Regions from separate parts of the Arthrobacter sp. SIMBA_036 genome, predicted to be linked through region 1. Evidence: riboswitches for the same ligand, from Rfam matches in the RefSeq annotation. Region 1 holds a riboswitch; each other region holds the start of a gene.

Region 1 (7,596 bases):
TGAGTAGAACCCCGACTTTGCCTCCACTGTGAGCCCGAACTCTCGCAATGCCTGCATGTGGGGTTCCACCGTCCGGGTACCCAGATCACATCCACCTGCATAGGGCAGTTGGTATTCGCTGCTCTCATCCAGCAAGGGGCCCAGGAGCATGATGACGCTCCGGGTGCGGCGGGCCGCATCCACGTCCATGGATCCCAAGTCCAGCATCTCAGGCCTGCGGATGCGCAGGTCGCTTCCATTGAGCCACGTGCATTCAACACCTATGGACGTCAGGACCTCGACGATCCGGTTGACTTCCTCAATCCGTGCCAGGCGGCGCAGGGTTGTGGTGCCGCGGTTGATCAAGCTGGCACACAACAGGGCGACGCCGGCATTCTTGCTGCTGTTGACATCGACTTCGCCGGAGAGAGTGCGGCCACCTTCCACGCGAAGATGGGTCATCTGCGGGCGGCCCACTTTGACGATCGAGCGCCCGAAGATCGCTTCGAGCCGCTCGATCATGCGGAGACTAAGGTTCTGTTTGCCTTGTTCCATCCGGGCGATCGCGCTCTGGCTGGTTCCAAGCTCGGCGGCCAGCTGCCCTTGGGTCCAGCCTTTTTCGCTGCGGGCGTTGCGGAGCAGGAGGCCCACGTGTTCAGCGGTAGGTTGAGTCATATCCAAGAAATATCACAGATGAGCTATAACTACCCAGCAATTCGCCATTTGAGCGTCAAACGTCACACCGTGCCCGATCCATGCGATATCGCCGATATACCGTGGGTTACCGCCACACAAACGTCCAGGTGCCGGCGCCCACTGCAGCAAGCACCGTTGCCGATGCAATGATCAGCCCCCCTAGCACCACCCAAACGTCGAGCAGCGAGTACGACGATTCGCGGGCCCACGTCCTCTGGCCGCCGCCAAAACCACGCGCTTCCATGGTCACCGCCAGCCGCGAGGCCCTCCGCACAGCCTGGACCAGCAATCCGAAGCTCTGACCCAGGGTCGCTTTCAGCCGCTGCAATGGGTTGCCGTGCGACCCGACCCCGCGGGCCCGGCGCGCCATGCCAATGGTCTGCCACTCTTCGGCCATCAGTCCCACCAGCCGCATGGCCGCCAGGGACCCAAGGACAAAGCGGTGCGGCAGTCGAGCCTTTTGGGCCAGGGCGTCCGCCAAATCGGTGGGGTCCGTACAGGTCATCAAGAGGATAGCCGGAAGGGCTATCGCCAGCCCTCGCAGCATGAAACCAAGGCCAAGCTCAAGGGAACCCTCGCTGATTGACCATATTCCGACGTCGAGCAGTACAGCGCCGCGGTCCGCTGCCACGATCGCTGTACTCCAGCCGCCGATGGCTGCCGCGATGATGAGCGGCCAGGCACGATGCCACAACAGCCGAAGGGTGAGGCCAGCCAGGGGGAAGAGTGCGAGCTCGGCCACGATGGCCGTCGAGGCCGAAACCCAATCGATGGACAAGGCCAACACCATCGAAACCAGGAACACGGCCACGAACTTGGCCAGTGGATTTGCCCGGGTCAGCACGGCGCGACTGCCCTGCATAGTCAAGGCTTCCCTCATGCTGCACCGGCTTCCTGGCGGCTTTCGCGGTCCTGCGGCACGGGGCCCAACCGCAATTCGGTACCACCAAGGACGGAGCTGAATTCCTGGTCGTGGGTGACCGAGACCACGGCCGTTCCGGCGTCGAGCAGTTCTGACAGGAAGGAGGCAAGCTCCGCCCAGGTGTTCGCATCCTGGCCGAAAGTCGGTTCGTCGAGCACCAGGACCTTGGGGTGCGCGGCCAGCACCGTGGCCACGGACAGCCTGCGCTTCTCCCCGCCGGAGAGAGTGTACGGGTTGGCGTCAACGAGGTGGGTGAGCCTCAACCGCTCAAGCAATTCGTCCACGCGCTCCTGTCCGTGCCCCAAGTGTTTGGGTCCAAACATGAGCTCGTCCAAAACCTTCCCTGTGACGAACTGGTGTTCAGGTTCTTGGAACACCGTTCCGATGCGGGAGATCAGCTGTTCGGCCTTCCACCTGAACGGATCAATTCCCGCTCCCTGGGAAAGCTCGACGGCGGCACTCACCTGGCCGCGCACCGGCGCCAGAAGGCCGGCCAATGTGAGGGCGAACGTGGACTTCCCGGCCCCGTTCGGACCCATGATCGTCAGGGCTTGTCCGGACCTGACCTGCGCAGTGATTCCAGACTGCACAGGGACGGGCGGGATGCTCTTGAAGCCACGGCGGCGGGGCTTTTCGCGGGAAACCGCCAGGTCCTGTGCCGCGAGGAGAAGTTCTGCTGCTCCCGGCTCAGAGTTACCCCGCTCAGAGTGTCCCCGCTCAGAGTGTCCAGTGCGCCGCGCCCGGGTAGGGGGCACGTATCCCGGGACCCACACGCCGGCGGCCATAAGCATGGAGCGCTGTTCGGACAACACTTTGCCGGGGGAACCGTCCGCGAGGACTCCGGGAGCAGCTGACTTCCCAGGTGAGGCTGAAGTCCCGCCGGAGCCCGGTTGCAGCACCACCACTCGGTCCACGAGGTCTTTCCACACGGACACCCGGTGCTCCACCACCACCAAGGTTGCGCCGGTCCTATCAAGGCAGCGGCGGACGGCGTCGCGCACTTCCAAGACCCCTTCGGGATCGAGGTTGGCGGTCGGTTCGTCCAAGAGAATCAGGCCGGGCCGCATGGCCAGGATGCCTGCGAGGGCGAGGCGTTGCTTCTGTCCGCCGGACAGTGCCGCCGTCGGGTGGTCAAGGGCCAAACCCGCACCAGCCGCGGTGCGCAAGCCGACGTCGTCGAGTGCTTCATGAACGCGGGCCCATATCTCCTCCCGCGGCACGCAGAGGTTCTCCGCGCCAAAGGCGACATCGTCCCCCACCCGGGAGAGGACAACCTGCGTTTCGGGGTCCTGCTGCATCAAGCCTGCCCGGCCCCGCTGTGCGCGTGGCGCAACGCCGTCGATCAGCAGCGAACCCGTCTCATCCGAGTCGTCTTCCTCATCACCCAAGACCCCGGCGAGGGCATGCAAAAGGGTGGACTTGCCCGCGCCCGAGGGACCCAGCAACAGCACGCGCTCCCCCGGTTCGATCCGGAGGTCAAGGCCTTGAATGGCCGGCTGGGGCCGCCCGGCATGCCGCCAACCCCAGCCCTCGGCCAGGATGGCGGCAGGCCGCGCGTCGTAGGTGGAACCCATCAGTTGAAGACGGGCTCCGAAGCCGCTTTGCGCGACGCGAACGAGCTCAGCACGCCCGTCGTCGCAAGGCCACGGGTGGCGAGCCACGACAGTGCGCCGGCAATGATCGCCCCGGAAACGGTGGTGAAGATGATGTAGGTCAGCTTGTCGAATGCTTCGTAGGCGATGTTCCAACCCCACGGCAGGAAGCAGTCGTTGAGGCCGCAGAACAAGCCCGCGCCCGCTCCGGCGAGGAGCGCCGTCGGCAGGTTGAACTTCTTGTAGCGGAAGGCGGCGAAGATGAGTTCGGCGCCGAGGCCTTGGAGTACGCCGGAGATCAGCACCGTGGTGCCGTACTGGGAGCCCATGATGAGCTCGCTGGCTGCTGCCACGGTTTCGCAGAACAGCGCCGCGCCCGGTTTACGGATGATGAGTGCTCCCAAGACCGCCGGGATCATCCAACCGCCGGCGATGATGCCGGTCAGTGGAGGATACGTTGCGTCCAGCGGGATGGAGATGATTGCGGCGCCCTGGTCCCAAGCCCAGAAGATCACGCCGCCGGCGATGGCGATAAGGGCCGCCACCACAATGTCTACTACGCGCCAGTTGTAACTGGTCTTCTTCACGTTTACCGTGGTCATTTTTTCTGCCTCCTGAGGTTTACAGGAGGGGAAAGCGCCTGGGTCCCAGCGGCCTGCGCCGCCCTGATCCGGACACTTTGAGAAGCTCGACTCCCTTGCGCCGGTACTAACCGGATCAGGTTCGAGGGTCTGCGGCTGTCCGCACTCTCAGCGCCCTCGCGTCACCTGCATCGCTGCAGGTTACGACGGCGGCGCTCCCCTGTCGTTATGAATCTGCCCTTGTGGGCTGGTTCAGTTTACACCTGCGTTGCGGGGCCCGCTCTCCATGATTACGACGACGTTTTCCCTGCGCAGCGGGCCCCGCAACGAGACCTGAGAGAATGACTCAATGACCAACGTTTCGCGGCACACGACTCCCACCGAAGATGGTGCCCCGCCAAAACCGCGCCTCGCCGCGAGCGTCATCTTGCTCCGCGACGCACCAGGTGGCTTGGAAGTCTTTGTCCAGCACCGTGTCAGCACCATGGATTTCGCCGCCGGCATGGTGGTCTTCCCTGGTGGGCGGGTTGACGCAGCGGATCATGACGGGTGGAACTACCCAGCGGACTTGTTGGCGAGCCATGCCGCGGACTGGCACTTGAGCTCCATCAGCGAAGACCCCGCACAGGCACACAAGATGGCCGGCACCATCCTGGCAGCAGCCATCCGTGAGGTCCAGGAGGAATCCGGGCTAACCCTGGAAGCCGCGAATCTCCGGCCATGGGCCAATTGGATCACCCCTACAGACATGCCCAAGCGATTCGACACTTTCTTCTACGTCGCAAAGCCGGACGCGGGAGCTGACCCGCGGCACCAGACAACGGAGGCGTGGCAGTCCTTGTGGATGCCGGTACAACAGATCCTGGAGGCTGAGGCTGCACACAGCCTCAAGCTCATGCCGCCCACGTACTTCCTGCTCAAGGAAATCGCCGGTTTCGGCTCGGTGGACGCTGTGTGGTCAGCAGAGCACGACGTCGTTCCAGTCCTCGCCGGGCCCGGTTCCCTTGCCGCGTTCCTCAAGGCCCACGCCGGGCCCTAATGGACACGACGGGAAGCCGCAACGAACGGTGGCGCTCCTGCCATTGCCATTAGGCTGGGGGCATGAACTTCCTATTCAAGCTAGTGGGTGCCGGAGTCAGCCTCGGAGCCGGCTTCGTCGGAACCAAACTCGTCAACAAAGGATGGGAAAAGGCCACGGGAAACAAGCCGCCCACAGGCAATGACGACATGGAGACCAGCCTTCGTTCAGCCCTGACGTTCGCGCTGATTTCAGCGTTCGTGAGCACGCTCATCCAGGTTCTCGCAAGCCGGGGCACCCAGCACGCTATCGCCCGCTTCGCCAAGACCCAGGACATCGTCTAGGCATCGGGAGCGGCGCGCTGGATTTCCGCGGCCCGCTGGACCACCGACTCAAGCTCGTCCTTGGTCAGCAGCTCCCGGTGCCCGTGCTTTGTCCGGTACGCCGAGCGGCCCACCATATGGGCTGAGACCGGCACCGTCAGCAGCTGGAAGATCCATGCAACCAACAGCACAGGCCACACCCACCACGTCCTCATCTGCAGCCCGATCGCGGCCAGCATCAGGAACAGGCCCAAAACCTGGGGCTTGGTGGCGGCATGCATGCGGCTCATGAGGTCAGGGAATCGCAGCAGCCCGATGGCGGCGCCCAAGGACATGAGGGCGCCGACCACCAGCAATACAGCGGTCACGCCGTCGATCACTGCGTCCACACCGGTGGCGTCAGGAGTCATTGCTGCGGTCCCTTCGTTCGGCCACGAAACGGGCAACCGTTACTGAGCCGACGAAACCGATGATGGCCAAAGCCACCAGGAGCATCAGGTTGTTCAGGTGTCGGTTAACGGCCATGTCCACCGCCAGCGCGGCACCAAGGATGGCCAGCAACACGTCAGAGGCCAGGACCCTGTCCAGCAAGGACGGGCCGATGGCGATCCGGATGATGGCCCCGGCAGCAGCCAGTCCCAAAATCACCGCTGTGGCAATGAGCACGATGTCCTTCATGCCTTCATCCCTCCCGTTCCTGCAGCCCGTTCCACGTCCAGCGCATCCACTTCCTCCCGGGTGCCCATGATCCGGATCAAACTCGCCTCGATGTTTTGCACATCACGACGGATCTTCGCGATGTCGTCTTCGTTGTAGATGCTCAGGGCGTGCAAGTACAGCGTGGACGTCGACCGGTCCACGTCCACCACCAGCGAGCCGGGGATCAGCGAGATGACATGGCCGGTGGCCGTCACCATGAGGTCCGAATGACTCCGCAACGGAACAGCGACGACGGCGCTGCGCACCTTGGGCCCTTTGGCGATGGCCTGGTACAGCACCAAGAAGCTCGCTGCCGCCACTTTGGCCAGGAAAACGACGGCGAAGGCCCCGGCCCTCACCACGTTGAACCTCCCGCTCAGCTCCACTTGCGGTAGGTAGAAGAGCTTGGCGACCACAATGGCGATGACGGCGCCGAACAACAAATTGCCGGGGCTGAAGTCCCGCCACAGTGCCCCCCAAACGATCACCAACCAGATGAGCAGGGGCAGTTCCTTGCGGAACGCGATGGGATTCCGACTCATTTGGCACCTGCCGTCCGGGGCAGAGGGACCCGCAGCGGCGGAACCTGGACTGAATCGCCCAGGACGGAGTGGATGTAGGCCGTACGGTCCAGCATGATCCGGGCGGATCCGTCCGCAACCTTGAAGAGTGGTCCGGCGAACAGGGTCAATGCCACTCCAACAACTACCAGGGCCACCGTGGATCCGACCATGGTTCGTGGAAGGACTCCGATGTTACCTGGCGTTTTGAGGACCTCGGCCGGGTATTCGGCGTCCTCCGGCCTACGCCAGAAAGCCCTGTTCCACACTCGGGCTATGGCAAGCAAGGTCAACAGGCTGGTGACCACCCCGCCCACCACCAGGGCGATCGCCAACGGGGTTCCAAGTTCGATGCCGGCCTGCATCAGGCCGAGTTTGCCGAGGAAGCCCGAGAACGGCGGAATGCCGGCCAAGTTCATTGCAGGAACGAAGAAGAGCAACGCGAGCAGTGGTGAAAGTTTGGCCAGGCCACCCAAACGGTCGATGGATGAGCTGCCCCCGCGACGCTCTATCAGCCCCGTCACCAGGAAGAGGCTGGTCTGCACCGTGATGTGGTGGGCCACATAAAAGACAGCGGCACCCAGCCCAGCCACCGAACTCATCGCCAAGCCAAACACCATGTAACCGATGTGGCTGACCAGCGTGAAGGAGAGGAGTCGTTTGATGTCGCTCTGCGCTAAGGCGCCAAGGATTCCCACCAGCATGGTCAGCAGCGCCACCACCATCAACGGAACATTGAGGGTGTCGCCGGGAAAAAGCAATGTCTCAGTGCGGACCATGGCGTAAACGCCCACTTTGGTCAGCAAGCCGGCAAAGACTGCCGTCACGGGGGCAGGCGCTGTGGGATACGAGTCCGGAAGCCAGAAGGACAACGGGAAGACGGCTGCTTTGATGCCGAACGCCACCAGCAGCATCACGTGCAACAGGTTCTGCGTTCCTTGGTCCAACGCCGCCAACTTGATGGCCAGGTCCGCGAGCGTCACGGTTCCCGTGGCCCCATAGATCATGGCAATGGCAATAAGGAACAGCACCGATGACACCACGGAAACCACCACATACGTGACACCCGCACGGATGCGTGGGCCGGTACCGCCCAGCGTCATCAGGACATAACTGGCCGTCAGTAGGATTTCGAAGCCGACGTAGAGGTTGAAGAGGTCGCCGGTGAGGAACGCGTTGGACACTCCAGCTACGAGGATCAGGTAGGTGGGGTGGAAGATCGAGAC
Region 2 (7,596 bases), on a different contig from region 1:
CTGCCCGGGCGCTACCTGGTGTACGTGCCGGGCGGTTCGATGACCGGTATTTCACGCAAGCTTCCCGACGTCGAACGCAACCGCCTCAAGCGCATCCTGAAGGACCGCTTGCCGGAACACGCCGGCGTCATCGTCCGGACAGCTGCCGAGGGAGCCTCGGAAGAAGAGTTGACCCATGACATCAACCGCCTGCGCGCACAGTGGGATGGCATCGAGGGCCAAGCGTCCTCAACCAAAGTTTTGGCGCCGGAACTGCTCTACGGCGAACCGGACCTCACTATTAAGGTTGTCCGCGACGTCTTCAACGAGGACTTCTCCAAGCTGATTGTCTCGGGCGACGACGCATGGGACACCATCGAGGCCTACGTGACCTACGTTGCACCGGACTTGGTGGGACGGTTGGAAAAGTGGACCAAGGACCAGGATATTTTTGCTGCCTGGCGCATCGACGAGCAGATCCACAAGGCACTCGAGCGTAAGGTCTTCCTCCCCTCCGGTGGCTCTTTGGTCATCGACCGCACCGAGGCGATGACCGTGGTGGACGTCAACACCGGCAAGTTCACCGGCAGCGGCGGAAACCTTGAGGAAACGGTCACCAAGAACAACCTCGAAGCTGCTGAAGAAGTAGTGCGCCAGCTACGCCTGCGGGACATCGGCGGCATTATCGTGATCGACTTCATCGACATGGTGCTGGAGTCCAACCGTGACTTGGTTCTCCGGCGCATGGTGGAGTGCCTCGGGCGGGACCGTACCAAGCACCAAGTGGCAGAGGTGACTTCCCTCGGGCTGGTCCAGATGACCCGCAAACGCATGGGAACCGGCCTCCTTGAGGTCTTTGGCGAGCAGTGTGAACACTGCGCCGGCCGTGGCATCGTGACCCATGACGAACCTGTGGAACACCGCCGCGCCAACGTGGTGGCAGCCGAGCATCACCGGCCGAGCGCCGAGGCCCAACCTCCCGCTGCCCGGACCGATCGCAAGCGTCGCCGCGGCAAGGGTGGGGGACAAGGGCCAGCGGAAGCCGCTGTTCCAGCCCACATGCCTGCGCCGGCACCTTCGGCACCCACGGAAAGCCAGGACCCGGTGCGCCAAGCCAAGGCGGAGGCCACAAGGGCGGCGCTGGCAACTATCGCAGCTGCGGCACATGCCGCGCACCTGCACGACGACGAGGTTCACCGCACCGAGGAGCTGGCGCACCGCCAAGGCGAATCCGGCGAGCCCGTTTCGGGAACCACCCAGGCCGGGCTGCCCGATGCAGAGCCTGCCGCGAGCGACGTCTCCGAGACCCGTTCAACCCCGGTTCTGCGATTTGGCGGCGAGGAAGTCGCCCTTCCGTTCGTCGAACACCACGAGGAGCCAGTGGCAAAGCCAGCCATGAGCTTGGACCTTTTGGCTGAGGCTTTCTCTCATCTGGGAGACGCTCCGGCGTCCGCAGAACAAACACACGCAGGACAGGCACCCGCAGGACAGGAACCGGCTGAACAGGCCCCCGCCGCAGCGGAGCCCGAAACGTCGGCTCCCGCCCCGCAGCAGGATCTGGGCCGTGCGCCTGCTTCCGGGTCGCGCCGTGGCCGCCGTAACCGCAGCGCCAGCAGGGCCCAAGGTGCTGCCAACGAGACAAGCGTGGAGCACACAGTGGGCGCCGCTTCCGGCGGATCGGCCCACGAGGCAAAGGCTCCGGCCGAGCCCGCCAAGAAAGCTTCGTCGGATGAGCCCATCATCCTCGGAGTCGGCGTACCGGCGTCGGAACTGTAGCGCAAACACCTGAAGGACCCGGCAACTCCGCCTACGCGGAGTTGCCGGGTCCTTTGCAGTTCCGGTCGCGGTTCCGAATTACCCAGCGGCAGAATTGGCCGTTAAGCTGGGGAACTGACACGGGGTGCCGGCATTAGGCCAGGCTGAGATCCAGACCCGTTGAACCTGTCCGGTTAGCACCGGCGAAGGGATGTCCCATGACAACGTCGCCATACCCTGCCATTTACCCTTTGAACCTTTCGCGTCGCTCCATACCGCGCGTGCTGAGCATCGCGGGTTCCGATCCGTCCGGTGGCGCCGGGATACAGGCGGACCTCAAGAGCATCGCTGCGCAGGGAGGCTATGGGATGGCGGCCATCACGGCTTTGACAGCACAGAACACCATGGGCGTCCGTGCCGTGCATGTCCCCCCTGTTGAGTTCTTGCGTCAACAGTTGGATGCCATCGGAGACGATATCGCCGTCGACGCCGTCAAGGTTGGCATGCTCGGCGACGTCGCCGTGATCAATGAGGTTCGGGCTTGGATCGAAAAGGCGCGTCCCGCCGTCGTGGTGATAGATCCGGTGATGGTTGCTTCCAGCGGTGACAGGCTCCTGCGCGAATCCTCAGAGTCAGCATTGCGGGAACTCCTGCCCCTGGCGGACCTCATTACCCCAAACCTCCCTGAGCTCGCCGTCCTGTTGGGGGAGCCCGAGGCAACGGACTGGGCTGCGGCGCTGGACCAAGGCAAGCGCCTGGCCGCCGAGTACGGAAACACGGTGTTGGTCAAGGGAGGCCACCTGGCCGGTAGTGAATGCCCCGACGCCCTGGTTAACACCACAGGTCTCCTCGGCCAAGACGTCATCGAAGTAGCCGGCGCCAGGGTGGAGACAGAAAACAGCCACGGGACCGGATGCTCGCTGTCATCGGCATTAGCCACAGTCCAGGTCCGCACCGGTAACTGGGAGGCCTCCCTGCGCGAAGTGAAACCATGGTTGCTTCAGGCGTTGGCTACGTCCGACGTGCTCGGAGTAGGCCACGGGAAAGGCCCTGTGCACCACTTCCACCATCTCCACACAGGGCTCCAGCGGGGGGAGTTTGCCAATGTTCTGTGGCAGGAAGCGCTACCTGAATTGGAGGCGATTTACGGACTCAGCTTCATCCAGGGCATCCAGTCCGGAGCGCTCGACGAAACGGAATTCACGTACTACCTCGCCCAGGACGCCCTCTACCTCAACGGCTACTCAAGGGTGCTGGCCCGGGCCGGCGCACTTGCCCCCACCGAGGAGGAGCAATTGTTCTGGGCCCGGGGATCGCAGATGTGCTTGGAGGTCGAGTCAGAGCTGCACAGGAACTGGTTGAGCACCAGGACGGCGACAACCATAACCGGGCCTGTCACCAAGTCCTACGTGGACCACCTGCTGGCCGCCACATCATCTGGCAGCTACGCAGTGGTGCTGGCCGCAGTGCTGCCCTGCTACTGGCTCTATGCCGAGGTGGGACAGCAGCTGCACTCGGCTTACATCGATGACGGCGCGAACCCCGCCCATCCTTACGCAGCGTGGCTGGCTACCTACGCAGATGAAGGTTTTGCCGCGGCCACCCGGAAGGCCATCGACTTCACCGACGCAGCGGCGTCGGCAGCTTCCCCCCGCGAACGCGAGGCCATGGTGGAGGCGTTTAGGCAGTCCTGCCGATACGAGACAGCCTTCTTCGACGCGCCGAGGCTCTACTCCTGAGGAAACGGCGGGAAGGCTTTCCCACGGCGCGCGGGCTTTCCCACGGCGCGCGGGCTTTCCCACGGCGCGCGGGCTTTCCCACGGCGCGCGGGCTTTCCGACGGCGCGCGGGCTTTCCGACGGCGCGCGGGCTTTCCGACGGCGCGCGGGCTTTCCGACGGCGCGCCGGGGCGTTGAATCGTCCGAATGGTCAATCACCCTGTAGGCTAGACGGGCACGGTGCCGGGAGAGTCCGATACCACTGGTGATGCGGGTCACGGGGTAGCCTCCGGACCCGGCCTCATTTGCAGCTGAAGGTCAAACTAGCGTAATCTTGATCTTCGGTGCTTACGCCAACACTTGGGTTATGCCCCTTGGAATTGTTCATGGGATGACTCGCGGGCTTCGATCAGAAGTCCACGGCGTTGAGGCACAGCGCGAACCAAGCCTGATTCCAGTTAAAGGTTCCGCACGCAAATTTAGTAAGAAACGTCGAGAGAAGTGAGTGCCCAAGTGGTGTACGCGATTGTCCGCGCAGGCGGCCGCCAAGAAAAAGTTTCCGTTGGAGACTACGTAACGCTGAACCGCGTCCCCGGTGGAGCTGGCAGCACGCTTGAGCTGCCCGCCTTGCTGCTGGTTGACGGCGACAAGGTCACGTCCGCTGCTGCGGACCTGGCCAAGGTCACGGTTACGGCTGAGATCCTTGAGGACCTCCGTGGCCCCAAGATCGTCATCCAGAAGTTCAAGAACAAGACCGGCTACAAGAAGCGCCAGGGTCACCGTCAGGAACTGACCAAGATCAAGATCACGAGCATCGCGTAACTTTCGTTACTCTGTTCAGATTTTCAGTTTCCCCAGAAATTTAGAGGCAGGCATTCCAAATGGCACACAAAAAAGGCGCGAGTTCCACTCGCAACGGTCGTGACTCCAACGCACAGTACCTGGGCGTCAAGCGCTTCGGTGGTCAGGTAGTTTCGGCCGGCGAAATCATCGTTCGCCAGCGTGGGACCCACTTCCACCCCGGTGCAGGCGTCGGTCGCGGTGGCGACGACACCCTGTTCGCATTGCAGGCAGGTGCTGTCGAGTTTGGTACTCGCCGTGGCCGTCGCGTAGTGAACATTGTTGCTGCTGCAGCTGCAGAGTAACAACAAGATCTGAACCGGTGGGGCGGGCCAATGGGCCCGCTCCACCGTTCTTTTAACCGCATTACAATCGACTAGGACGCTCCGGCGTGCTGGTATGCAACAGCGCTGGGAACAGCAATTGAGGAGATCCACGTGGCGAGCTTTGTAGACCGGGTAGTCCTGCACGTATCCGGCGGTACCGGCGGCCACGGCTGTGTCTCTGTTAAGCGGGAAAAATTCAAGCCGCTCGGCGGTCCCGACGGCGGTAACGGCGGCAACGGCGGTGACGTGATCCTTCGCGTTTCCTCCCAAACCACCACGCTGCTTGACTACCACCATGCGCCTCACCGCCACGCCACCAACGGTGGTCCGGGCATGGGTGACTGGCGCGGTGGCAAGAACGGTGAAACCCTGATCCTCCCTGTTCCGGATGGAACTGTGGTCAAGAACAAGGACGGCGAAGTCCTGGCCGACCTCGTCGGTGAGGGCACTGAATACGTTGCTGCGGCCGGTGGCCAGGGCGGCCTTGGTAACGCATCCCTGTCGTCGCAGAAGCGCCGCGCTCCGGGTTTTGCGTTGCTTGGTATTGAAGGCGAATCCAGCGACATCGTCCTGGAACTGAAGTCCATTGCCGATATTGCCTTGGTCGGGTTCCCCTCCGCGGGCAAGTCGAGCCTGATTGCGGCCATGTCTGCTGCGCGGCCCAAAATCGCCGATTACCCTTTCACCACACTGATCCCGAACCTTGGTGTTGTCCAGGCCGGAGAAGTCCGCTTCACCATTGCCGATGTGCCCGGATTGATCGAGGGCGCCAGCGAGGGAAAGGGCCTGGGGCACAATTTCCTGCGCCACGTGGAGCGATGCGCCGCACTGGTGCATGTCCTTGACTGCGGCACCTTGGAAGCTGACCGCGACCCGCTGTCGGATCTCGCCGTCATCGAGGCTGAGCTCGACAAGTACGCAGTGGACATGAGCTACGCCGGTGTTGACGGCGAGGTGATTCCCCTCAACGAGCGACCCAAGCTGGTGGTCCTCAACAAGGTGGACCTTCCCGACGGCAAAGACATGGCCGAGTTCGTCCGGCCGGACCTTGAAGCCCGTGGGTATCGCGTGTTCGAAGTTTCCGCGACCAGCCACGAAGGCTTGCGCCAGTTGGGCTTTGCCATGGCGGAGATCGTCCAGGCCGCACGCGACGCCGTCGCCGTGGCTCCTCCCAAAGTGGCACCTCCCGTCCTCCGGCCGAGGGCTGTCAACGAGTCCGGTTTCACCATCCGGCGCGAAGAAAAGAACCTCGAGCCCCTGTTCCGCGTCTTGGGCGAGAAGCCCGTGCGATGGGTCAAGCAGACCGACTTCACCAACGAGGAAGCCATCGGCTACCTCGCAGACAGGCTCGCCAAGCTCGGCGTCGAGTCTGAGCTGTTCAAGGTGGGGGCCAAGCCAGGAGACACTGTTGTCATCGGAGAAGAGGACGGCGTGGTCTTCGACTGGGAGCCCACCATGATGGCCGGAGCTGAGCTTCTAGCAACTCCTCGTGGAACCGACATCCGCGTGGCGGACATCGGGGATCGGCCCACGCGTTCGCAGAAACGCGACGAGCAAGTCGAACGTCGAGAGGCCAAAGCTGCCGCCCGTGCCGAGCTCGAAGCAGAGCGCAAGGCAGGCATCTGGACCGAATCGGTCAATGGCAGGCGAGGCCGTGCCCTCAAGGAGAGCGCCTTGGATTCCGGTGATGACGACTAGGACCCTCGGTACTCCCGGGACACCGCTGGCCCATGAGCGTGATGCGTTAGCTACTGCCAAGCGGATTGTGGTCAAGGTGGGGTCGTCCTCGCTGACCAGCATCAAGGGCGGTATCTCCGAGAAGTCGTTGACCGGTCTGGTCGATGCCCTCGCGGCCAAACGCAATGCCGGTACTGAGATCATCCTGGTCTCCTCCGGTGCTATTGCCGCTGGGCTGGCGCCCTTGGGCCTTGCAAAGCGCCCAAAGGACCTGGCCACCCAGCAGGCGGCGGCCAGCGTCGGGCAGGGGCTGTTGATGGCCCGATACACGCAGGCGTTCAGCGCCCACGGCGTCACTGTCAGCCAGGTCCTGCTGACCGCGGACGATCTCATGCGGCGCACGCAGCACACCAATGCCTTCCGGGCGCTGGATCGGCTGCTGAATCTCGGCGTCGTTCCGGTCGTCAATGAAAACGACACCGTGGCAACCCACGAAATCCGTTTCGGAGACAACGATCGCCTCGCCGCTTTGGTGGCCCACTTGGTCCGTGCCGACGCCTTGGTACTGCTGTCCGACGTCGACGCCCTTTATGACGGTCCGCCGGCCCACGGTGCGCAGCGTATCCCGCTGGTCCGCGGCCCGCAGGACCTCGAGGACGTGACCATCGGTAAGGCAGGGAAAGCCGGCGTTGGAACCGGTGGCATGATGACCAAAGTGCAGGCAGCATCGATCGCTGCCGGCTCGGGAATTCACGCATTGGTGACGTCCACGGCGAACGCTGCCGCTGCCCTCGCCGGCGAGGACGTCGGAACCTGGTTCGCCGTAAACGGCACCCGCAAGCCGGTCCGGCTCTTGTGGTTGGCCCACCTTGCCACGGTCCACGGCAGGTTAACGCTCGACGACGGCGCCGTGAAAGCCGTGCGCGATCGACACAGATCGCTCCTTCCGGCTGGAATTTCGGAGGTCGCCGGTGAATTCGAGGCCGGTGATCCTGTGGAAATGGTTGGACTCGATGGCGTGGTACTCGGCCGGGGCCTGGTGAACTACTCCTCCGAAGAGCTGCCGCGGATGCTGGGCCGCACCACCCAGGAGCTTGGCCAGGAGCTGGGACGTGGCTACGACCGCGAAGTTGTTCATGTTGACGACCTTGTACTCCTGCGGGCCGCACGCTCATCTAAACTGGGAGCATGACTGAAGCGCTGACCCCTGACTCCTTAGTGATCTCCGACGTTTCCGGTACCGCCGGCCTGACGCCGGAGGCTCCCGTGCTAAGCGGCAGTCCAGCGGCAGCTGCTGTTCCC
Region 3 (7,596 bases), on a different contig from region 1:
CACGGGAGTTCTTGCCTTCGATGATGTTCACGTGCACCTTGAGGGTGTCGCCCGCGCGGAACTCCGGAACATCGCTACGCAGCGAGGCTGCATCTACGCTATCGAGGATATGCATTAATCCACTCCTGGTGAACGCCACAGGTCATTCACTTTGGGTTACGGCGGACAAGCCCGGGGCACGAAGGCCTACCGGAAATCTCCGCCGAAGATTCTTTGTGACCGGTGCCGCTACTGATTAGCGTCGCCGGTTGTCCGACTGTTGGCTGAACTCCCCCTGTGGCAGGTGTCAGCCCAGCAGACACAAGGGTTAATTCTGCCATATGACCGAGCATCCGGCCAACCGGCGGCTCAGCACCGCTCGAACGAAAGGCTCGACGGCGGCGTCTTGTCTTTAGTTGTCCGCCTCGCCGCCGGATCGGGGTCGCAGGCGGCCATCAACGACGTCGTATCCAAGTTCGGCGAGTGCGTTTTTGTCAGCACGACTCAAGGAACCGGCATCGTATTCGGCCAAGAGGTCCGGCCGTCGCTCGGCTGTGCGGCGGAACTGCTCGTGCCGGCGCCACTGGGCGATCTTGCCGTGGTTCCCGCTCAGCAGGATGGCCGGGACGTCGTGGTCACGCCACGCTGACGGCTTGGTGTACACCGGGTACTCCAGCAGTCCATCGGAGTGGGACTCCTCAATGAGTGATTCCGGGTTGCCGACAACCCCGGGCAATAGTCGTCCGATGGCCTCGACCATGGCAAGCACAGCCACTTCGCCGCCGTTAAGCACGTAATCGCCAAGGCTGACCGGAAGTACCCGGAAGTGGTCTTGCGCCCAATCGATGACACGTTCGTCAATGCCTTCGTAGCGGCCACACGCGAAGACAAGCTGCTCTTCCTCGGCAAGCTCGTAGGCCAGCGCCTGGTTGAAGCGCTCCCCTGCGGGCGAAGGGACAATCAGTACCGGCTTGGAGTCATCGCCTGGCCGGACCACGGATTCGAGCGCCTGGGCCCAGGGCTCGGGCTTCATGACCATACCGGCACCCCCGCCGTAGGGCGTGTCATCCACGGTCCGGTGCCGGTCCGTTGTGAAGCTGCGGAGGTCGTGAACGTTGAGCTCCAAGAGACCGTCTTGGCGAGCCTTGCCTATGAGCGAGAGCTCCAGCGGGGCCAGGTACTCCGGAAAGATACTGACGACGTCGATCCTCATTCAGGCGTCATCCCCGGGAGCGTCTCCGGGCTCCTCGCCGGTCTCGTTGTTGATGTCAAAGAGGCCATCAGGCGGGGTCACCACGATGTACCCGTCCTCGACGTTCACCTCGGGCACGATTTCATCGACGAAGGGAATGAGGATTTCCTTGCCGTCCTCCGTAGTGACCGTCAGCAAGTCTTGGGCCGGCAAAGTAGTGAGAGCGGCAACTTTGCCGACCACCCGAGGTCCAACACGCGCCTCCAAGCCAACGAGTTCGTGCTCGTACCAGCCTTCGTCGTCATCGTCGTCGTCGAGCTCTTCGGTCTCTATGAAGAGCTTCGCGCCACGGATCGCCTCAGCTTCGTTCCGATCGGCGATCTCCGAAAAACCGAGCAGGAGGATGTCCTTGTTCCATCGGGCACTGCGGATGGTCAGCGGACCGGCGGACGCCGGGTCAACGACGAACTCGGTTCCAGCGACAAAACGCTCAGCAGGAGCGTCGGTCAGTACCTGCACCGTCACCTCGCCGCGAATGCCGTGGGGCTTGCCGATCCGGGCAACCTGGAGCTGCATGGGTTCCTCTGAATTCTTGTATGCCGTGCCGCCGGGGCCACGGTAATGACTTTAGGGATAAAGCAATCCGGCCCCTCCACCATATTCGGTGAAGGGGCCGGACTTAAGACAAGCAGTGCTGAGCGCGTTACCGGCGACGGTCGGTGTCGACGACGTCGACCCTGACCTGCTCGCCACCGGCCAAAGCCGCAACCACAGTGCGCAGCGCGCGTGCTGTGCGTCCTTGACGGCCGATCACCCGTCCGAGGTCCTCCTGGTGAACTCGCACCTCGAGGGACTCCCCACGGCGGTTGTTCTTGGCGCTGACCTTGACATCCTCAGGGCTGTCAACGATCCCACGAACCAAGTGCTCGAGCGCTTCTGCCAGCAACTTACTCAGCCTCGGTGGTCTCTGCTTCAGCCTCGGCCGGAGCCTCAGCGGCCTCGTCCTTCTTGGCCTTCTTGGTGATGGCTTCCGGGATAATAACGGAACCCTTCTCCGGTGCTACGAAGGCTTCCTTCGGAGCTTTGGTCTTCAGGGTGCCTTCCTGGCCCGGCAGGCCCTTGAACTTCTGCCAGTCACCAGTGATCTTGAGGATCGCTGCAACCTGCTCAGTGGGCTGGGCGCCAACGGAGAGCCAGTACTGGGCGCGCTCGGAAGCGACCTCGATGTACGACGGCTCTTCAGTGGGGTGGTACTTGCCGATTTCTTCAATGGCACGGCCATCGCGCTTGGCGCGGGCATCCATGACGACAATGCGGTAGTACGGTGCGCGCATCTTACCGAAGCGCTTAAGGCGAATCTTTACGGCCACTTTTGTGGTCACTCCTGTTTCTGAAAAGAGTTGAACCCGACGTTCTGCACCCGTGGGGCGGGCCATACTTGACGGTTCGAAGGACAAGATACGAGCACGGAGAGAGGGGCCGCGCCGATCGAGTACCTGTCTATTGTGCCAGATGACCGGAACGATTACGACTTAGGCCACAGACGGCCGTGTGTGATTGGTCACTACAGCCTGCTGAAAGTCGCTAATTCGGGAGAAGGCAACACTTCCCTCAGACGGACCAGACGTAGAGACCGGCACGATCGGTCTTTTCGACGTCAGTCGCCAGGGCCGCCAATTGCTGGACGTATTGTCGCGATGCGGCGGCGTCGAAAGGCATGTCATCCTGCTCGGCCCAAGCCACGGCAACGTCATCGAGGACATTGCCATCGCCTTCGTTCTCGTAGGTGAGGAGTTCGGCGAGCGCCTTGACCATGGCCTCCGGGACGCCCAGAAGTGCGTCGCTGGTGACATCGACGAGCGCGAGTTCGTAGTCGGCCCCAGCAGCATGCACGGCCTGGCCGGCAAGGTCTCCCAACTGCTCAACCTCAAAATCCGTGATGCCATTGATCCTGACGGCGGGACCGGCAGCTTCAGCTCCCCGGTCCAAGGCGGCGGCGCGCTTGAGTGCTTCAGCGTGGGTGGCTACAAATATTTCGGCAAAGCCCATGGGAGAGTACTCTCATTCGTTCGTGCTGACGGGGCGACGACATCCGGCCCGCACGGAGTCCGGTGACGTCAATGCCCAGCCTAGTGCAGTGCGGAGCACCCTCCCCCTCCATGGGCTGACGCTTGGCTCAGCGAACAGCGACGCGCAGCTTGTTCCGCCAAGGATCGTCAAAACGGAGCTCGGAGCCGGTGTGGTGATGGTCGATTCCGGCCACCTTGAGCCGATCAGCCAGGGCTGCGACGTCATCATTCGCCGGCACTTCGATCAGTACTTCGCCCAGCCCCAAGGTATCTTTACGCGGTCCGGCGCCCCTGCTGTTCCAAACGTTCATGGCCATGTGATGGTGATAGCCACCCGCGGAGACGAACAGTGCCTGGCCGTGCCAGCCGGCGGTCCGTTCGAAACCAAGGGTCCCAACGTAGAAATCCTGCGCGGTCTGGACGTCGCCTACTTGCAGGTGGACATGCCCGACGCCGGCGGCAGCCTGTCGCTGCCCCGTCACCGCCGCCTCGCTCAGGTGCTGCTGAAGGAATCGTTGTGGCGGCAAGGTGACATTGTCCATCACCACGTTCTTGCCGTCCCACTGCCACACTTCGCGCGGCTTGTCGTAATAGAGCTCGATGCCATTGCCCTCGGGATCGGTGAAATAGAAAGCTTCGCTCACTAGATGGTCGGCACTGCCCACGAACGCCCGCGGCTCATACTCGGCTGCGGTTGCAATGGTGGCAGCCAGCGAAGGCTGGTCTTCGAAGAGAATCGCAGTATGGAAGAGCCCGGCCTCGCCACGGCCGGGAAGGAGCAGCCCCGACGCGGGCGCCAGGTGCACCACGGGCTTGCCCACGCGGCCCAGGTACAGGCCGCCGTCCTGCTCAGCCACAACGTCCAAACCGAGCGCGCGCTGGTAATAGTCACTCATGAGCGTCATGTCGCCCACCTTGAGCATGACGGTGCCCATGGTGAGTTCCGCTGGAAGGAGATCCTGGTTGGATAGTCCTGTGGTTGATGATGTGCTCATGTGAAGCTCCTGGTTCCGAGGTTGCCGCCCTTTCGGCACCTTCTATCCTTCTAAATTACTTGAAGCTTCAATTTATTCCTAAAGAACGGCGTTTCGCCTCAACACGATTTTTCCCCTGAGCACTACGTGCCGGAGCGATGAAACAGTGTCCAGTTGGCGCCTGGGATCGGCATCGCACACGACGACGTCGGCACTGGCACCTTCCGCAATGCCTTGGGCCCCGAGCCATCTCCGCGCGCCCCACGTTGCAGCCTCCAAGACGGCCAGTGGCGGAAGGCCGGCGTCGTGCAGTTCCGCCATCTCATCCGCGATCCTGCCGTGCTTGATAACGCTGCCGGCATCCGTGCCGGTATAGATCGCCACCCCCGCTTCGAAGGCTTCTGCCACACGTTCCCGCCTCCGCTTCCACAGCCGGACCATGCGCTGGGCGTACGCAGGAAATTTACCTGCTGCCTGGTCTGCGATATCGGGAAAGGTGGCGATATTAACCAACGTGGGGACGATCGGAACGGATTGCTCCACCAAGCGGGGAATGTGCCGCGGCAGTAGCCCCGTAGCGTGCTCGATGCAGTCGATATCGGCGTCGAGCATCTCATCGATGGTGCCCTCGGCGAAGCAATGGGCCGTGACCCGGGCTCCTTCGTCATGGGCTGCAGCGATGGCGTCCTTGACGGTTTTTGCAGGAAAAGAGGACGCTAGATCCCCCATGTCCCGGTCGATCCAGTCACCAACGAGCTTGACCCAGCCATCGCCGTCGCGTGCCTCCTTGCGGACTGTTTCGACAAGTTCGGACGGTTCAATCTCACGGCCCAAGCCCCGCAGGTAGCGCCGGCTCCGGGCGATGTGCCGGCCAGCCCTCAGCAAGCGAGGCAAGTCCTCCCGTTGCTGGACCCAGCGGGTATCGGTTGGCGATCCGGCGTCACGGATCAGCAGCGTCCCGGCGTCGAGGTCCGCTTGGGCCTGGGCGAGTGTGGTTTGCTCATCAACCGCCCCGCCCACTCCGAGCCCGATGTGGCAATGGGCGTCAACGAATCCCGGCAGGACCCAACCGTCCAACACCGCGTCCGGAGGAGCCGAAGGCCGGTCAAAAGTCAGCTGGCCATCCACTGACCACAGCCCTCGCCGTTCCTGGTCGGCCGAGACGAGCACGGGTCCGGAGAATTCGATGATGTTGGCCATGGCAAAAGCCTAGTCCGGACCCCCAGGGCTGGGACGTCCCTCAAGGCTGTGATAGCTTCATCTACGACCACACGGGTGCCCCTGCAGGGGCTGAGATCGGACTGATGCAGTCTGCGACCGTTGAACCTGTCCGGGTAATGCCGGCGAAGGAAGTGAGCAGTCCCTTGAGTAACACCGAAACACAGCACAACCCTGCCCAATCCCAGTCACACTCGCTGGCCTATCTTGAGGATCCCGGGCACGACATCCGGGTCCCCGTCACCGAGATCGCACTGGAGTCCTCTCCCAACGGCGACCCCAACCCTCCCTTGCAGGTATACCGCACAGCGGGTCCTGGCAGTGACCCAGTGGTGGGTCTTGAACCCTTCAGGGCCCCATGGATTCAGTCCCGAGGCGACACGGAAGTGTATTCGGGGCGTGGCCGGAACCTGCTCGACGACGGGAAGTCCGCCGTTCGCCGCGGAGCTGCCTCGGCTGAGTGGAAGGGCACGCAACCTGTGCCCCGCCGCGCCGTCGAGGGCAGGACCGTCACGCAGATGCACTACGCGCGGCAAGGAATCGTCACCCCGGAAATGCGGTTCGTGGCGCTCCGGGAAAACTGCGATGTGGAACTTGTCAGGAGTGAAGTTGCAGCCGGGCGTGCCATCATCCTCAGCAACATCAACCACCCCGAGTCCGAGCCGATGATTATCGGCAAGGCTTTCCTGGTGAAAATCAATGCCAACATCGGAAACTCCGCAGTCACAAGTTCCATCAGGGACGAAGTCGACAAATTGCAGTGGGCCACGCAGTGGGGTGCGGACACGGTCATGGACCTATCCACGGGCGATGACATCCACACCACCCGCGAATGGATCGTCCGCAACTCCCCCGTACCGATCGGAACGGTGCCGATCTACCAAGCGCTGGAGAAGGTTAACGGCGAAGCGAACAAGCTGACGTGGGAGATCTTCCGCGACACCGTGATTGAACAGTGCGAACAAGGCGTGGATTACATGACCATCCATGCCGGCGTCCTGTTGCGGTACGTGCCGCTGACCGCCAACCGGGTGACGGGCATAGTGTCCCGTGGTGGCTCGATCATGGCGGGCTGGTGCCTTGCGCACCACCAGGAGAACTTCTTGTACACCCACTTCGACGAGCTGTGCCGGATTTTCGCCCAGTACGACGTCGCGTTCTCCCTCGGTGATGGCCTGCGGCCTGGCTCCATCGCCGATGCCAACGACGCCGCGCAGTTCGCGGAACTGGACACATTGGCAGAACTGACCCACCGCGCGTGGGAGTTCGATGTCCAGGTCATGGTGGAAGGCCCCGGCCACATCCCCTTCCACTTGGTCCGCGAAAATGTGGAGCGCCAACAGGAACTCTGCAAGGGGGCACCGTTCTACACTCTGGGCCCGTTGGTCACGGACATCGCGCCCGGGTATGACCACATCACCTCTGCCATCGGCGCCACCGAAATCGCCCGCTACGGCACCGCCATGCTCTGCTACGTGACCCCGAAGGAACACCTTGGGCTACCCAACAGGGACGACGTGAAGACCGGGGTGATCACCTACAAGATCGCGGCCCACGCCGCTGACCTTGCCAAGGGGCACCCAGGGGCCAGCGAGCGGGATGACGCGCTCTCCAAGGCACGCTTCGAGTTCCGCTGGCGGGACCAGTTCGCACTGTCCCTGGACCCTGTCACTGCAGAGTCCTTCCACGACGAAACCCTCCCTGCGGAGCCCGCAAAGACCGCCCACTTTTGCTCGATGTGCGGCCCCAAGTTCTGTTCCATGCGAATCAGCCAGGACATCCGCGATGAATTCGGCTCAGCCCAGTCACAGGAAGCCATCGCGGGAATTTATGCCGGGATGCGCGAAAAGAGCCAGGAATTCCTTGCTGCGGGTGGGAAGGTTTATCTGCCCGAACTTGAAGTGCCTTCCGCGGCAGGCGACGACTCAGGACGCCTGAACTGACATTGCCCGCGCGACGTCCGCGACGAAGGACCGGATAACCCGGTCGCCGTCGATGGAATCCTGGGGCCGGTGCCCGCCTGCTGCTACGCGGTGGAGGGCACCGGTCTCCCGCAGGTAGCCGGCAATCTCTTCATACAACGGCTCCCAGCCACCGGTAAGGACCAAGGTAGGAACCCCGGGAACGATGTGCAGGGGCGCTTCCCAGGGCGGTGCTTGCAACC

What was found. Region 1 has a riboswitch for thiamine pyrophosphate ahead of SB659_RS13765 (ECF transporter S component). Riboswitches for the same ligand answer to the same signal wherever they lie in the genome.
Region 2: it holds a riboswitch for thiamine pyrophosphate, as region 1 does, so the genes downstream of both, thiD (bifunctional hydroxymethylpyrimidine kinase/phosphomethylpyrimidine kinase) here and SB659_RS13765 (ECF transporter S component) in region 1, are expected to answer to the same signal.
Region 3: it holds a riboswitch for thiamine pyrophosphate, as region 1 does, so the genes downstream of both, thiC (phosphomethylpyrimidine synthase ThiC) here and SB659_RS13765 (ECF transporter S component) in region 1, are expected to answer to the same signal.

What each region holds. Positions count from the first base shown of each region.
Region 1 is NZ_JAWRXG010000009.1:158,598-166,193, forward strand. It holds gene SB659_RS13750 (UDP-N-acetylglucosamine 1-carboxyvinyltransferase) at 1-654, opposite strand, end outside; gene SB659_RS13755 (energy-coupling factor transporter transmembrane component T family protein) at 761-1,555, opposite strand; gene SB659_RS13760 (ABC transporter ATP-binding protein) at 1,552-3,171, opposite strand; gene SB659_RS13765 (ECF transporter S component) at 3,171-3,791, opposite strand; TPP riboswitch at 3,866-4,002, opposite strand; gene SB659_RS13770 (NUDIX hydrolase) at 4,120-4,809, shown strand; gene SB659_RS13775 (DUF4235 domain-containing protein) at 4,872-5,132, shown strand; gene mnhG (monovalent cation/H(+) antiporter subunit G) at 5,129-5,521, opposite strand; gene SB659_RS13785 (monovalent cation/H+ antiporter complex subunit F) at 5,511-5,789, opposite strand; gene SB659_RS13790 (Na+/H+ antiporter subunit E) at 5,786-6,352, opposite strand; gene SB659_RS13795 (Na+/H+ antiporter subunit D) at 6,349-7,596, opposite strand, start outside.
Region 2 is NZ_JAWRXG010000008.1:171,312-178,907, reverse strand. It holds gene SB659_RS12700 (Rne/Rng family ribonuclease) at 1-1,755, shown strand, start outside; TPP riboswitch at 1,866-1,963, shown strand; gene thiD (bifunctional hydroxymethylpyrimidine kinase/phosphomethylpyrimidine kinase) at 1,953-3,473, shown strand; gene rplU (50S ribosomal protein L21) at 3,965-4,273, shown strand; gene rpmA (50S ribosomal protein L27) at 4,333-4,596, shown strand; gene obgE (GTPase ObgE) at 4,729-6,315, shown strand; gene proB (glutamate 5-kinase) at 6,305-7,486, shown strand; gene SB659_RS12670 (glutamate-5-semialdehyde dehydrogenase) at 7,483-7,596, shown strand, end outside.
Region 3 is NZ_JAWRXG010000001.1:575,584-583,179, reverse strand. It holds gene rplS (50S ribosomal protein L19) at 1-115, opposite strand, end outside; gene trmD (tRNA (guanosine(37)-N1)-methyltransferase TrmD) at 392-1,192, opposite strand; gene rimM (ribosome maturation factor RimM) at 1,193-1,747, opposite strand; gene SB659_RS02675 (RNA-binding protein) at 1,875-2,117, opposite strand; gene rpsP (30S ribosomal protein S16) at 2,119-2,541, opposite strand; gene SB659_RS02665 (hypothetical protein) at 2,783-3,220, opposite strand; gene SB659_RS02660 (VOC family protein) at 3,348-4,235, opposite strand; gene SB659_RS02655 (amidohydrolase family protein) at 4,314-5,414, opposite strand; TPP riboswitch at 5,476-5,583, shown strand; gene thiC (phosphomethylpyrimidine synthase ThiC) at 5,552-7,375, shown strand; gene SB659_RS02645 (alpha/beta fold hydrolase) at 7,358-7,596, opposite strand, start outside.